Regions from separate parts of the Streptomyces sp. NPDC050423 genome, predicted to be linked through region 1. Evidence: riboswitches for the same ligand, from Rfam matches in the RefSeq annotation. Region 1 holds a riboswitch; the other holds the start of a gene.
The links. A riboswitch is a leader RNA that binds a small molecule or an ion and turns the genes downstream of it on or off. The one in region 1 is predicted to bind cyclic di-AMP.
Positions count from the first base shown of each region.

Region 2: linked by a shared signal. The riboswitch ahead of AB0I52_RS23945 (M23 family metallopeptidase) and the one ahead of AB0I52_RS07900 (NlpC/P60 family protein) in region 1 are both predicted to bind cyclic di-AMP.

Region 1 covers NZ_JBFAJY010000007.1:78,127-85,251, forward strand. The annotation lists gene AB0I52_RS07890 (NlpC/P60 family protein) at 1-879, opposite strand, end outside; gene AB0I52_RS07895 (hypothetical protein) at 1,237-1,590, shown strand; gene AB0I52_RS07900 (NlpC/P60 family protein) at 1,686-2,849, opposite strand; cyclic di-AMP (ydaO/yuaA leader) riboswitch at 2,848-3,013, opposite strand; gene pcrA (DNA helicase PcrA) at 3,287-5,725, shown strand; gene AB0I52_RS07910 (M23 family metallopeptidase) at 5,771-7,125, opposite strand, start outside.
Region 2 covers NZ_JBFAJY010000034.1:63,205-70,329, forward strand. The annotation lists gene AB0I52_RS23905 (amino acid permease) at 1-248, shown strand, start outside; tRNA gene AB0I52_RS23910 (tRNA-Lys) at 340-412, shown strand; gene AB0I52_RS23915 (SHOCT domain-containing protein) at 575-985, opposite strand; gene AB0I52_RS23920 (hypothetical protein) at 1,195-1,416, shown strand; gene AB0I52_RS23925 (flotillin family protein) at 1,455-2,699, shown strand; gene AB0I52_RS23930 (hypothetical protein) at 2,792-3,112, opposite strand; tRNA gene AB0I52_RS23935 (tRNA-Met) at 3,405-3,478, shown strand; gene AB0I52_RS23940 (PP2C family protein-serine/threonine phosphatase) at 3,795-4,877, shown strand; cyclic di-AMP (ydaO/yuaA leader) riboswitch at 5,171-5,324, shown strand; gene AB0I52_RS23945 (M23 family metallopeptidase) at 5,336-6,487, shown strand; gene AB0I52_RS23950 (aldo/keto reductase) at 6,630-7,125, shown strand, end outside.

The sequences.
Region 1 (7,125 bases):
CGTGACGCGCTGCCCGGCGTTGATCTGGGTGTACGTGGTCCGGGGGAGCGAGACACCCGCGGAGCGCCAGGCGGCCTGGGTGAGGCCGGAGCAGTCGAACGAGGAGGGGCCGGTGGCGCCCCACACGTACGGCTTGCCGAGGGCCCCGTACGCGAAGGCGACGGCTGCCGCGGCGCGGGCGTTCGGCGCCCGGTCGGAGCCGCGCGGGAAGCTGCGGTCGGCGTGGCCCGCGCCGCGGCCCCCGTCCGAGGCGTCGTACGCGGCGCGCTGGGCGGGGGAGAGGCGGGCCAGCAGCTCGCGGGCCTCGGACAGCTTGGCCCGGACCGTCGCCCGGTGCCTCTTCAGGTCGGCCTGGCGGGCGGTGAGCTCGGCCAGCTGCCCCGCCGCCTCGGACCGCAGCTGGGCCACGTCCGCGACCTGGCGCTGCACGGCGCGCACCTCGTCGGCCCGGCCGGCGGCGGCCCGCTCCACGTACGAGGCGCGCTCCAGGTACTGGTCGGGGTCCGAGGAGAGCGCCAGCTGGAGGGACGGGTCGAGACCGCCGGAGCGATACTGCGCTGCGGCGTACGCGCCCAGCGCGTCGCGCGAGGCGTTGAGCCGCTCGGTCCTGCGGGCGGCCTCGTCGCGCATCGCGTCGATGGACTCGGCGGTGGCCGCCGCCTTTACCTTCGCGCCGTTGTACTGCTCGGTGGCGACCTCCGCCTCCCGGTACAGCCGGTCCACCTCGGCCTTGACCCGGGCGGGAGTGGGCGTCGGGTCGGCGTGCGCGGATCCCGGCAGCGCGGCAGCGGTCGCGGCCCCGGCGAGGGCGAGGGTCGCTGCGGTGCGGGCGGCAGAGCCGGTGTAAGGGCGCTGCTTGGGTTTCCGGTGCGCGGCCACGAGGGCGGGGGTCCTTCCTGTCGACTGCCCGTCGGGGCCTACCGGCGGGCCCGCCCGGTCCGGCGGCGGGTCACCAACAGGGGGAGCGGCCCGCCGCCGGATCTCTCGGCGGGGCGACCGGACGGTGCCGTCCGGGTGCGGAGCGGCGGTGATCCGGTCACCTGGTAGGGACGCTAAACCCGGGGCACGGGCAGGAGTCGTAATGACGCCTATTGCCCGAATTTAGTGCAGCGTTGTTGCTGAATGACCGGAAAAATTGCACCAGAGTCAGGCAATTGGTGCATTTGTCGGTCAAGCCTCCAGTAAGCCTCACCTGGCTGCGGCAGGCTGATACGGCCAGGGCTAAGGTGCGGAACCATGCGTGTACTCATCGATGTCTTCGTCGCCCTGCACATCATCGGAATCGCCGCCCTGCTGGGGGGTTTCCTCACCCAGATGAAGGCGATGGGGGCGGGGACCGCGCGCTTCGTGCCGGGGATGCTGCACGGCGCGCTGACGATGCTGGTCACCGGTATCGCCCTGGTCGGGCTCGACCAGGCCGACGACCACCCCGTGAACAACGTCAAGATCGGCATCAAGCTGCTGATCCTGGTCGTCATCCTCGGGATCGTCTACGTCAAGCGGGACGAGGAGAAGGTCGAGAAGGGTCTCTTCGCGGCGGTGGGCGGACTGACGGTCGTCAACATCTTCATCGCCACGCTCTGGACCTGACGCGACCTGACCTGACGCGACGCGACCCGACCTGACCGGGCAGCAGCCGGCGGGTGGCCGCTTCCCGCGGGGCCACCCGCCGTACCGCAACGCCCCTAACCGGGCCGCACGCTCCCGTAGATCGGCATGTAGTAGATCGATTCCTCGCGCACGTTCGCCCCCGGCTTCGGCGCGTGGATCATCATGCCGTCGCCCTTGTAGATGCCGACGTGGCTGATGTCGTCGTAGAAGAAGACCAGGTCCCCGGGCCGCAGATCCGCCGTCGCGATCCGGGTGCCGACGTTCACCTGGTCCCAGGTGGTCCGCGGAATACTGACGCCCGCCGCCTTCCAGGCCGCCTGGGTGAGCCCCGAGCAGTCGTACGAGGACGGGCCGGTCGCCCCCCAGACGTACGGCTTGCCGATCTGGGCCCTGGCGAACGCGAGGACCTTCTCGGCCTTCGTCGTGGCGCTGCTGTCCGAGCCGGAACCCGTCCCGGTGCCCGTGCCGCTCCCGGTGCCCGTGCCGGTCCCGCTCCCGGCCTCCTTGGCCTTGCGGTCGGCCTCCGCCTCCGCGGCGGCCTGCTTCTTCGCCAGCTCCGCCGCCTTGCGCTCGGCCTCGTCCTTCTTCTTCTGCTCCAGCTCGGCGAGGCGAGCCTTCTCCTCGGCGGTGAGCTTCGACAGCAGCGTGCGGGCCTCGGTCAGCTTGTCCTGGACGTTCCGCTTGCTGGTGCGCAGCCTGGTCTGGGACGCGGTGAGCGTCTCCAGGCCCGTCACCGCCTCGGCGCGCTTCTTCGACGCCTCGGCCTGCTTCGTACGGAAGTCCGTGACGGCCTGCTGCTGGTTCGCGGCCATCCGGTTCATGAGGTGGGTCTGGTCGAAGAACGACTGCGGGTCGTTCGCCAGGAAGAAGGTGGCGGTCGGCGCGAGCGCACCGTCGCGGTACTGGGCTGCGGCGTAGTTCCCGAGCGTCCGGCGGGCGTCGTTCAGCTTGTCGGCGCGCTCGGCGATGTCGTCCAGCAGCGTGTCCACCTTGGTGCGCTGCTTGGCGGACGCCTCTTTCGCCTGGTCGTAGTGCTGGGTCGCGGTGCCCGCCTGCCGGTAGAGGTCGTCGACCTTCTTCTGGACGTCCTCGATGCTGGGCTTCGGGGCCGGGGCCGCCAGCGCGCTCTGCGTGGACAGCAGGGTCACCGAGGCGAGTGCGGCCGTCGTGAACCCGATGGCCGGGGTGGTGCTGCGCACCCGGGGGCGCGGTTTGCGATGCGACGCCAAGGCCGGCATCTCCTTCCGTGGACCGCCTACCGGGTTAGCTGTCGGGTTCGGGCGGAACGGAAGGCTGCCCTACGGTCCAGGTGGGGGATTCGGACCGATTCACCCCGGTGCTGCGTGTGGGTCCCCGGTTCCGGACTCCGTACGGGCAGCCCAGGATTCGGCGTGGACGCCCGCTCGGCGTGGTTCGCCTCTGGGGGTACGGGCCGCCCGAACGTGCACGCTAGCCAACTCATGGTGCCGCTGTGAAGGTTGATGTTCGATATGCCCGATACATTTTCGTGACCTTGGTGAAGTGGACGCGGTGCGGGCAGGTCAGGCGCGGGATCCGTCCACGCAGTGTGGGTCCGGCATCGCTCTGGGTGCCCGCGCGGCGGTGCGCGGAGGTGTGCGGTTCGCCATGCGGCCCCGGCCTTGATCCGCCGGACAGGCCCTAGACTCGGACAGCGATGAGCAGCCTCTTTGACGACAGTTTCCTGGCCGGCCTCCAGCACGCGGAGGAAGGGCCCCCGCCGCCCCCCGAGGACTCCGCACCCGAAGCGGTGCCGGAGGACCTCTTCGGGGGCGTGTTCGACGGGCCCCCGCCGCCCCGCGACGCGTACTACCGCGACGGGGCCCACCGCCCGGTGATCGACGCCGCCGCGCTGCTCGACGGGCTGAACACCGAGCAGCGCGCCGCCGTCGTGCACGCGGGGTCCCCGCTGCTCATCGTCGCCGGGGCCGGTTCGGGCAAGACCCGGGTACTGACCCACCGCATCGCCCACCTGCTCGCCGAGCGGGGCGTGCACCCCGGCCAGATCCTGGCGATCACCTTCACCAACAAGGCCGCCGGCGAGATGAAGGAGCGCGTCGAGCAGCTCGTCGGCCCCCGCGCCAACGCCATGTGGGTCATGACCTTCCACAGCGCGTGCGTCCGGATCCTGCGCCGCGAGTCGAAGAGGCTCGGCTTCACGTCCTCGTTCTCGATCTACGACGCCGCGGACTCCAAGCGGCTGATGGCCCTGGTCTGCCGCGATCTCGACCTCGACCCGAAGCGCTTCCCGCCGAAGTCGTTCACGGCGAAGGTGTCGAACCTGAAGAACGAGCTGATCGACGAGGAGACCTTCGCCGGCCAGGCCGCGGACGGTTTCGAGAAGACGCTCGCCCAGGCCTACGCGATGTACCAGTCCCGGCTGCGCGAGGCCAACGCGCTGGACTTCGACGACATCATCATGACGACGGTGCACCTGCTCCAGGCCTTCCCCGACGTCGCCGAGCACTACCGCCGCCGCTTCCGGCACGTCCTGGTCGACGAGTACCAGGACACCAACCACGCCCAGTACACGCTCGTACGGGAACTGGTCGGCCCGGCCGGTGCCGCCGACGCCCCCGGCGAGCTGTGCGTCGTCGGTGACGCGGACCAGTCGATCTACGCCTTCCGGGGCGCCACGATCCGCAACATCCTCCAGTTCGAGGAGGACTACCCGGACGCGACCACGATCCTGCTGGAACAGAACTACCGTTCCACCCAGACGATCCTGTCCGCCGCCAACGCCGTCATCGAGCGCAACGAGAGCCGCCGCCCGAAGAACCTCTGGACCAACGCCGGATCAGGCGCCCGGATCACCGGCTACGTCGCGGACACCGAGCACGACGAGGCGCAGTTCGTCGCCGACGAGATCGACCGGCTGACCGACGCGGGCGACGCCAAGGCCGGCGACGTCGCGATCTTCTACCGGACGAACGCGCAGTCCCGTGTCTTCGAGGAGATCTTCATCCGGGTCGGCCTGCCCTACAAGGTCGTCGGCGGTGTGCGCTTCTACGAGCGCAAGGAGGTCCGGGACGTCCTGGCCTACCTCCGGGTCCTCTCCAACCCCGAGGACACGGTCCCGCTGCGCCGCATCCTCAACGTGCCCAAGCGCGGCATCGGTGACCGGGCCGAGGCGATGATCGACGCCCTGTCGCTGCGCGAGAAGATCACCTTCCCGCAGGCGCTGCGCCGCGTCGACGAGGCGTACGGCATGGCCGCGCGCTCCGCCAACGCCGTCAAGCGGTTCAACACGCTGATGGAGGAGCTGCGCACGATCGTCGAGTCGGGCGCGGGCCCCGCGGTGGTGCTGGAGGCGGTCATGGAGCGGACCGGTTACCTCGCCGAACTCCAGGCCTCCACCGACCCGCAGGACGAGACCCGGATCGAGAACCTCCAGGAGCTCGCCGCCGTCGCGCTCGAATTCGAGCAGGACCGCGGCGAGGAGGAGGGCGCGGGCACCCTCTCCGAGTTCCTGGAGCGGGTCGCGCTCGTCGCGGACTCCGACCAGATCCCCGACGAGGACACCGACGGCTCCGGAGTCGTCACGCTGATGACCCTGCACACGGCGAAGGGCCTCGAATTCCCGGTGGTCTTCCTGACCGGCATGGAGGACGGCGTCTTCCCGCACATGCGGGCGCTGGGCCAGGTCAAGGAGCTGGAGGAGGAGCGCCGGCTCGCCTACGTCGGCATCACCCGCGCCCGCGAGCGGCTCTATCTGACCCGGGCGGCGATGCGCAGCGCCTGGGGCCAGCCCTCGTACAACCCGCCGTCGCGGTTCCTGGAGGAGATCCCGGAGCAGCACCTGGAGTGGAAGCGGAAGGGCCCGATGGGGGCTCCGGCGGGGCCGACGTCGGGCATCACCTCGTCGCTGTCCACGTCCCGTTCGCGCTCCGGGCCCTCGGGCTTCGCGACCCGGCGGACGTCGGACAAGCCGACGATCACGCTGGTGGTCGGCGACCGGGTCACCCACGACCAGTTCGGTCTGGGCACGGTGACGGCCGTCGAGGGCCTCGGCGACCAGGCGAAGGCCACGGTCGACTTCGGTGACGAGCGGCCGAAGAAGCTGCTGCTGCGGTACGCGCCGGTCCAGAAGCTGTAGCGCCCGTCCGGCGGGCCTGACCGGGTCAGCCCGGCTCAGGCCGCCTCAGGCCGGGTCGATGCCGTGGCTGCGGAGCCAGGGCAGCGGGTCGATGGCCGCGCCGCCGCCGGGCCGCACCTCGAAGTGCATGTGCGGGCCGGTCGAGTTGCCGGAGCTCCCGGAGTACGCGATGACGTCACCGGCCTTGACCGGGCCCGAGCGGATCCGGGTGCTGCTGAGGTGGCAGTACCAGGTCTCGGTGCCGTCGGCCATCGTGACGATCGCCATGTTCCCGTACGCGGTGTTGTACTGCGTCTGAACGGTGCCGTCGGTCGCGGCCATCACCGGGGTGCCGTACTGGACGGGGAAGTCGATGCCCGTGTGCACGGACATCCAGTTGACGCCCGCCTGGCCGAAGTACGCGCTGAGACCGTGTTCCTTGACCGGCATGACGTACTTGGGTCGCAGGGCCTCCTTGCGGGCGGCCTCCGCGATGCGCTTCTTCTTCTCGGCGGCCTGCCGCTCCTTCAGGTCGATGCGCTCCTGGGTGCGGCTGGCGCGGTCGGCGAAGTTCTCCGCGTCGGCGCTGAGGTTGGCGAGCTGGGTGTCCAGCTTGTTGTTGGCGGCGACCGGCTTGACCGTGCCGGGGTCGGCGGCCGCCATCGTCGTCGTATCGTCCTTCTTCTCCTCGCCGCCGCCCATTCCGCCCACGGAGGCGGCGGCGATACCGGCCACGCTCATCACGCAGGCGGAGGGAACGGCGACGGTGAGGAGAGCGGAACGCCTTGCGGGCGAACGCCTGCGGCTGCGGCTGCCGCCACCACGGGAGACCGGACGGCTCGCGGGGTGAGGGGCGTCGGCAGGGGCCGGGGCCGGAGACGGGTCCTGGTCCCGGGAGTGGTCTTCGTGAGTCTCGTACGTCTCGTGCGCCTCGTACGTCTCGTACGTCTCGTGAGTCTCGTGCGCCTCGTACATCTCGTGCGCCTCGTGCGCCTCGTACATCTCGTGCGCCTCGTGCGCCTCGTACATCTCGTGCGTCTCGTGAGTCTCGTACGGCTCGTGCGTCTCGTACGGATGCTGCTTTGTCTGTTCGGGCTCGTTCGACGCCGTCACATCTTGCGGTGATTGCTGTCCGTGCTCGGGCGTGGCGCCGGTGTTCCAGGCGGTGGCGTCATACGCACCGGAGTCGTGGACCGCCGTGTCGGTGCTTGACCACTGGCCGTTCGCGTACCACCCGGAGGTGTCCCACTGGCCGGACGAGTCAGGGGCGCCGCCCTGAGCCGGGATGTTCGCGCCGTAGCCGTCGGGCGCCACCCAGGTCGTGGTGGTGTCGTACTGCTGCGGGGCCGCGTCGTACTGCGGGGCCGCGGCGTACGGGGAGTACTGCTGAGGGTGGGGGGTGTAGGCCGCGTAGTCGGCGG
Region 2 (7,125 bases), on a different contig from region 1:
GGGGCCCCTGGCACCTGGGCCGCTGGTCACGCCCCATCGGCATCGTCGCGGTGGTCTGGGTGGCGGTCATCACGGTGCTCTTCATGCTGCCCCAGGTCTCACCCGTCACCTGGGAGACGTTCAACTACGCCCCGATCGCCGTCCTGGTGGTCCTCGGCTTCGCCGCCACCTGGTGGCTGGCCTCGGCCCGCCACTGGTTCCTCAACCCGGATCACAAGCGCACGATCGCCCGCAAGCCCCCTCGCTGAGCGCGGCCGCCGCCACGATGACGGGGCCCGGCAACCGATACCCGATCGGCGGCCGGGTCGCGGCGGGCTATGCTCGGGGGTGATTCGCCGGGGGCCGTTAGCTCAATTGGCAGAGCAGCGGACTTTTAATCCGTTGGTTGTGGGTTCGAGTCCCACACGGCCTACCTCTCGACCCCAGCTCAGAGCACATGGGAGCTGGGGATCGCTGGTTTCCGGAGCATTTTCGAGGCTGTTGCTCGCCCGCAGCCCGCAGCCCGCAGCGGTCCGCGGGAAGGCCGCCGTGTCCACACCGGAGGAGTGGGGGCCGACCGTGCCGCGCACGGGAGTCAGACGAGGAGCTTCGTCTTCGCCTGCCGGTACTCCTCGTCCGTGATCGCGCCCTTGTCCTTGAGTTCGGCGAGTCTCGTCAGGTCCTCGACGTGGCTGCTCCTCGTCGAGCCGCCCTGGGCATCCGTGCCGGCGGCATCGCGCACGTACGCCTTGAAGGCCGCGTCCCGTTCCCTGGCGTCCTTCGCGTCGCGCTTGCCCATCGATTTGCCGCGGGCGATCACGTAGACCAGGACGCCCAGGTACGGCAGCACCAGGGTCAGGATCAGCCAGCCGGCCTTGGCCAGTCCGCCCAGGTCGTCGCTGCGGAAGATGTCCATGATGACGCGGAAGAGAAGGAACATCCACATGACCCAGAGGAAGAACCAGAGCATGGTCCAGAACAGGTTCAGCAGGGGGTAGTCGTCCATCGTCCACTCCAAGGAGCCGCGCCGAATGGGTGAATACGAAATAATTCATACCACCGCATTTCACCCCTCGCTCGGTGGGCTCCACGAGCGGTGCCGGTCGGGGTGCGGGGAGTACCGTGGACGTGTCGAGGGAGGCGTGGGCCTCCGGGAGGCGGTTCGCCTCGTGGCTGTGATGACGTGTCCGTACAGGGACCTGCGGCGGTGCGCGCGTGCGCGCGGCAGATGAGTCCGGCCGGAGCCCGGTCGGGGCCGTCGGGCGGGTCACCGTGCCGATCCCGCCCGACGGGGCGGGTGAGGTGCTGGTGGCCGTGAGGGGCGGCTCCGAGGCCTACACCGCGTGGTCGGCCACGTCGATCGGCAGGGATGTACGCGTGGTGGTCGTCGACCTGGTCTCGGCACGCACGGTGGTGGTGGAGCCCTTGCCGTCCTGACCCCGCGAAGTGGCGTCCTACATGACAGGAGTCCGCTCATGTTGTTCTGGCACGTTCCCGCCCCCAACGAGGCGATGCTCATATCGGGTTCGAAGCGGCAGACGCAGGACACACAGTTCCGGATCGTCACCGGCCACGGAAGTTTCGTCCTCCCCATCAAACAGAAGGCGCGGATGCTGTCCCTCGCGCTCCGGGAGGCGGAGATCACCGAGGACTGCGTCACCCAGCAGGGCATCCGCCTCACGGTCCGGGCCGTCTCCGTCTTCAAGGTCGGCGACGACGCCGTGTCCATCGCCAACGCCGCGCGGCGCTTCCTGTCCGAGCAGGCCCAGATGGAGGAGCTCGTCGGCCGGATCTTCGCCGGACACCTGCGGTCCATCGTGGGCGGACTGACCGTGGAGCAGATCATCCGGGAACGCAGCCGAGTTTCCCAGGAGGTCATCGCCGGCAGTCACGGTGAGATGGAGAAGCTCGGCATCGTCGTGGACGCCCTCCAGATCCAGGAGATCGACGATGCCACCGGGTACATCGAGAACCTGGCCGCCCCGCACGCCGCCGCGGTCGCCGGCCAGGCCCGGATCGCCCGTGCCAAGGCCGATCAGGAGGCCGCCGAGCGCGAGCAGCAGGCCGCCGCGCTCAAGGCCGAGTACGAACGGGACACCGCGATCAAGAGGGCCGGTTTCCTCGCCGAGACGGAGCAGTACAACGCCCGTGCCGCGCAGGCCGGGCCGCTCGCGCAGGCCAGGGCGTCGCACGAGGTCATCGACGAGCAGACCGCGCTGGCCCAGCGCCAGGCGGGACTGGCCGCCCAGCGGCTGGAGGCGGAGGTCGGGCGCCCTGCGGACGCCGAGGCCTACCGGCAGCGCACCCTGGCCGAGGCCGCTCGTGACCAGGTGAAGTTCGAGGCGGACGGAAGCGCGTACGCCGAACGGACCCTCGCCCAGGCCCAGGCGGACGCCAATACGGCCCGCGCGGTTTCGCTGCGGGAAGGCAACCAGGAACTCATCGCGGCCAACCGCATCGTGGAGAACCTGCCGGCCCTGGCCGACGCGGCCGCCCGCGGGATGTCGGGGGCCAGCCTCACCGTGCTCAACGGCACCGACGGTGTCAACGAGATGGCGGCGGGCGTCGTCGGCCAGGGGCTGGCGATCCTTCAGTCGCTCCAACGGGGTACGGACACGGGGGCGACCCCGGACCGCGACACGCGAAGCCGGAACCAGGGCCAGGGCCAGAACTCGGACTCGGACCGGGACCGGACACCCCGGATCGCCGACGCGGAATGACACGGGCGGGGACCGGGACCGACGGCCGGGACGGCTCGCGGGGCGGACGCGGGAGCCGTCCCGGTACGGCTACGGCTCCGGTACGGCTACGGCTACGGCTCCGGTACGGAGACCGGGGGCGCGACCGCCTTCGCCGCCTCCGCCCGCGCGGTCGATGTGACCTTCCGGTGGTGCGCGAGGATTCCTATGAAGCCTGCGAGGAACCCGCTGACCAGGCCGGATACCGCGTGATTGACCGCGTTGGCCGACTCGCTGTCCGGCATGCCGATGATCGCGTAATTGACTCCCGCGCTCATCACCGCCCCGATCACTCCACCGATCACGCCGCTGATGACGGCACCGCGCAGCGGTGAGGCCACAGCGGCTGTGGGAGCGGACGCGGGGACGGGGGCGGGAGTGAGCGGTGCGGTCATCGGCGGAGGCCCTCCAGTCAGGCTGCGATGAGAGACCGGGAGCGGCTTGCGGGGCGCGGTGAAGCGGGCGGTCCCGGGTCTGCTCGCACGGGCAGCCCACCGGTCCGGGGGATGCAGCAGATACCTTGCGACAGAACACGTGTTCCTCGCAACACCTTCTCAATTTCGACACTCTGACGTTCGTGGCACGGTTCGTCGGGAGGACTGCCGGGGGAGAGGGAGCAGGGGGGCGGGGGACGTGCGCGGGGTGGTCATGAGTGCGTCGAACATGCCGTAGAGTTGTGTTTACCGACGCGGGGTGGAGCAGCTCGGTAGCTCGCTGGGCTCATAACCCAGAGGTCGCAGGTTCAAATCCTGTCCCCGCTACTGAAGAATCAGGCCCGGTACGCATAAAGCGTGCCGGGCCTGATTCGTTTGTGCATGTGTGCGTTCGCCGAGCCATCGGGCCATCGGGCCATCGGCCCGCCGGCCGGTGCGACCCGCGCCGCGCACGTACTCCCATTGGCCGCCGAGGAGTAGCCCCGCGACCGCGCTCCGGAAAGTCTGGAGGTGGTGCGCGGTACCGTCCGCGGCCCTGAGCGCACCGGGCAGGAGAGCACAGGTGGCGAAGCGGGAGCAGCGCCGAGGGAGGCGTGCCGGCCAGATCCGGAACCGCCGTTTCGTCCGGGCGCTGCCTGGGGTGATGATCATCGGCGCGTTGGTGTTCGACTTCTTCACCCCGGCCGCCTTCACGGCTGTCCCGCTCTTCGCCGCGGCCCCGCTGATCGCCGCGCCGTTCTTCTCGCTGGCGGGCACCATCCGTGTCGGAGCCGCCGCGCTGGTGGCCGTCGCGGTGCTGCGGCTCTACCACGGCGCTCTGTTCCAGGTCGTGCCGTCCATCGAGCTCCTCACGGTCCTCACCGTCTCCGTGCTCGCGGTCTTCATCAACGGCGTCGTACGGCGCAGCAACGAGCAGCTGGCCTCCGCGCGGGTCATCGCGGAAACCGCCATGCGCGCGGTGCTGCCGACGCCGTCCGACCGGATCGGCGGCCTGTACGTGGCCGCGCGGTACGAGGCGGCGCAGGCGGACGAGTTCGTCGGCGGCGACCTGTTCTCGGTCACGGACACCCCGTACGGGGTGCGGCTGGTGGTCGGGGACGTGCGCGGCAAGGGCCTGGACGCGGTCGAGGCGGTGGCGGTGATCATCGGCGCGTTCCGGGAGGCCGCCGAGCAGGAGCAGTCACTGGAGGGGGTGGCTCAGCGGCTGGAGCGTGCGCTGGCGCGGGAATCGAGCAGAAGCGGCGGCCTCGACGCGGTCGAGGGGTTCATCACCGCCGTCCTCGCCGAGATCCCGCCGGATGAGACCCGGATGCGGATCGTCAATCGCGGCCACCCCGAACCCCTGCTGCTGCACTTGGACGGGGCGCTGGACGTACTGCGGCCCACGTTGCCCGCACTGCCCCTGGGGATGGACCTGGGTGTGTGGCCGGACCGCTCCGACGAGTGGGAGCTGCCCGCCGGGTCGACGCTCCTCCTGTACACGGACGGCCTCTCCGAGGCCCGTGACGCCGCCGGGGCCTTCTACGACCCCGCGGAACGGCTGCGCGGACGGATCTTTCAGGGTCCCGAGGAACTGCTGTCGGCGCTGACCGATGACGTACGGCTGCACACCGGTGGGGTGACGACCGACGACATGGCGCTCCTCGCGGTCGCGCGCCCCATCGAGGGTCAGCCGGAGCGGCGCACGACCGTGAGGATAGTGGGTCTGGGGGATGGCACCGGGTGAGGGTGAGGGTGAAGGGGTGGACGGGGGAGAGGGTGAGCAGAGGTGCGGGTGAGGCTGCGGCCGATGCCACCGTGCGTAACCGTAAGGAACCCCTCCGCATAACATTTGACGCAACGTCAGAAAACGGATAACGATTGAGGGGCGATCAACTCGCCCGATTCCACCCGGTTGTGTCCCCTAAGTCCAGGCCAATGACGTGAATGATCAGTTGGAACGGCTTGGAATCGGACCCGTGTGTCTATTAACGTTCGATAACGCAGCGCGGTTGTCCCAGCCGCCGTCAGAGGCGGCACCGTGCGCGAGCGCCGAATTCCGCAAGGGAACCGGGGAACCACCTACATGGGGTGAATCGGGCATCTCTGTCTCGTCGAGAGACGGAGGAACCCGTAGGAGACCTTCCTGCTCCGAACCCGTCAGCTAACCCGGTAGGCGAGAAGGAAGGAAAGGAGTGCGCCCCAGTGGCGTCCAACAAGCCTGCCCCCGAAGCCCCCTCCCGGTTCGTACCCGAACACGGAAATGACTTCGGAACCGGGCCCGGTGCCGTCTACGGCACCCACCACGGAACCGCTTACGGAACCGATCGGGGCAGCGAGTTCGGCAACGGCTTCCTGGCCGACGAGACCGAGTCCGGCAAGGCGTGGGAGGAATGGAACCCCACCGAGGAGTCCGTCCGCCCCGTACGCGGCAAGCACCGCGTCGCCAAGCAGCGCAACGGTCTCGCCCGTAGCTCCACCGTCCTCGGCGTCGGTGTCATCGCGGCCGTCGGCGCGGGCGGCATGGCCTCCGCGCAGAGCAAGCCGCCGGTCTCCATCTCCCTTCCCGACGCCATCTCGGACAAGCTCCCCGAGGCCAGGTCCCTGCCGGGCGTCGGCGCACTGTTCTCCAGTGGGTCCGAGGCGGAGAAGGCCGGGACCGAGACCGCTTCCGCCCCGCTGACGACGGCCGGCATCACCACCACCGAGGCCGAGCAGGGCACGACGGACGCCGGCGAGGCGCTCCGCGCCCGCATCCTCCAGCAGGCCGAGCAGCAGCAGGACTCCGCCGACGCGGAGGCCAAGGAGGCCGAGGAGAAGGCCGCCGCGGAGAAGGCGGCCGCCGAGGCGAAGACGCAGCAGGACGCCGCGGAGGCCAAGGTCGCCGCCGCGAAGAAGAAGGCGGAGGCAGAGGCGAAGAAGAAGGCGGAGGCCGCGCGGCTCGCCAAGCTCGCCGCCAGCTACGCCATCCCCACCTCCTCGTACACGATCACCTCGACCTTCGGCGAGGCCGGTTCGATGTGGTCCTCCGGCTACCACACGGGCCTCGACTTCGCGGCGCCGACCGGTACCCCGATCAAGGCCATCCACAGCGGCACCGTCAAGTCGGCCGGCTGGTCCGGTGCTTACGGCTACCGCACGGTCCTGGAGCTCGAGGACGGTACGGAGCTGTGGTTCTGCCACCAGTCCTCGATCGGTGTCGGCGTCGGCCAGAAGGTCACCACCGGGGACACCATCGGGCGCGTCGGCGCGACCGGCAATGTGACCGGCCCGCACCTTCACCTTGAGGTCCACACCCCGGACGGCACCGGGATCGACCCGATGACCTGGCTGCGCGCCCGGGGCCTGACGGTCTGAGCAGGCCGCCGCCGAACCCCGGCAGTCCTGACGCTCACCCCCCGACGTCGGGGCTGCCGGTCTGCCGCTGCCTCCGTATCCGTAGCTGCACACGGCACGGAACAACGGAATAGCGGAGACGGTGGAACGAGTTGTTCCATCCATGACTTCTCTCCGCAAGCTCGGATCGTCCAGCCTTCAGGTCTTCCCGCTCTCCCTCGGCGGCAACGTCTTCGGCTGGACCGCCGACGAGGCGCAGTCCTTCGCCGTGCTCGACGCGTACGCGGCGGCAGGCGGCAACTTCATCGATACCGCGGACTCGTACTCCTCCTGGGCCCCCGGCAACGAGGGCGGCGAGTCGGAGACCCTCATCGGCAAGTGGTTCGCGGCGCGGGGCAACCGTTCAGACATCGTCCTGGCCACCAAGGTCGGCTCCCACCCCTCGTACAAGGGGCTCTCCCCCGCCACCGTCAAGGCCGCGGTCGAGGAGTCGCTGCGCCGGCTCGGTACCGACCACATCGACCTCTACTACACGCACTTCGACGACGAGACGGTCCCGGTCGAGGAGATCATCACCGCCCTCGACCAGTTGGTGAAGGACGGCAAGGTCCGTGAGATCGCCGCCTCCAACATCGCCCCGGAGCGGCTCCGCGCCTCGC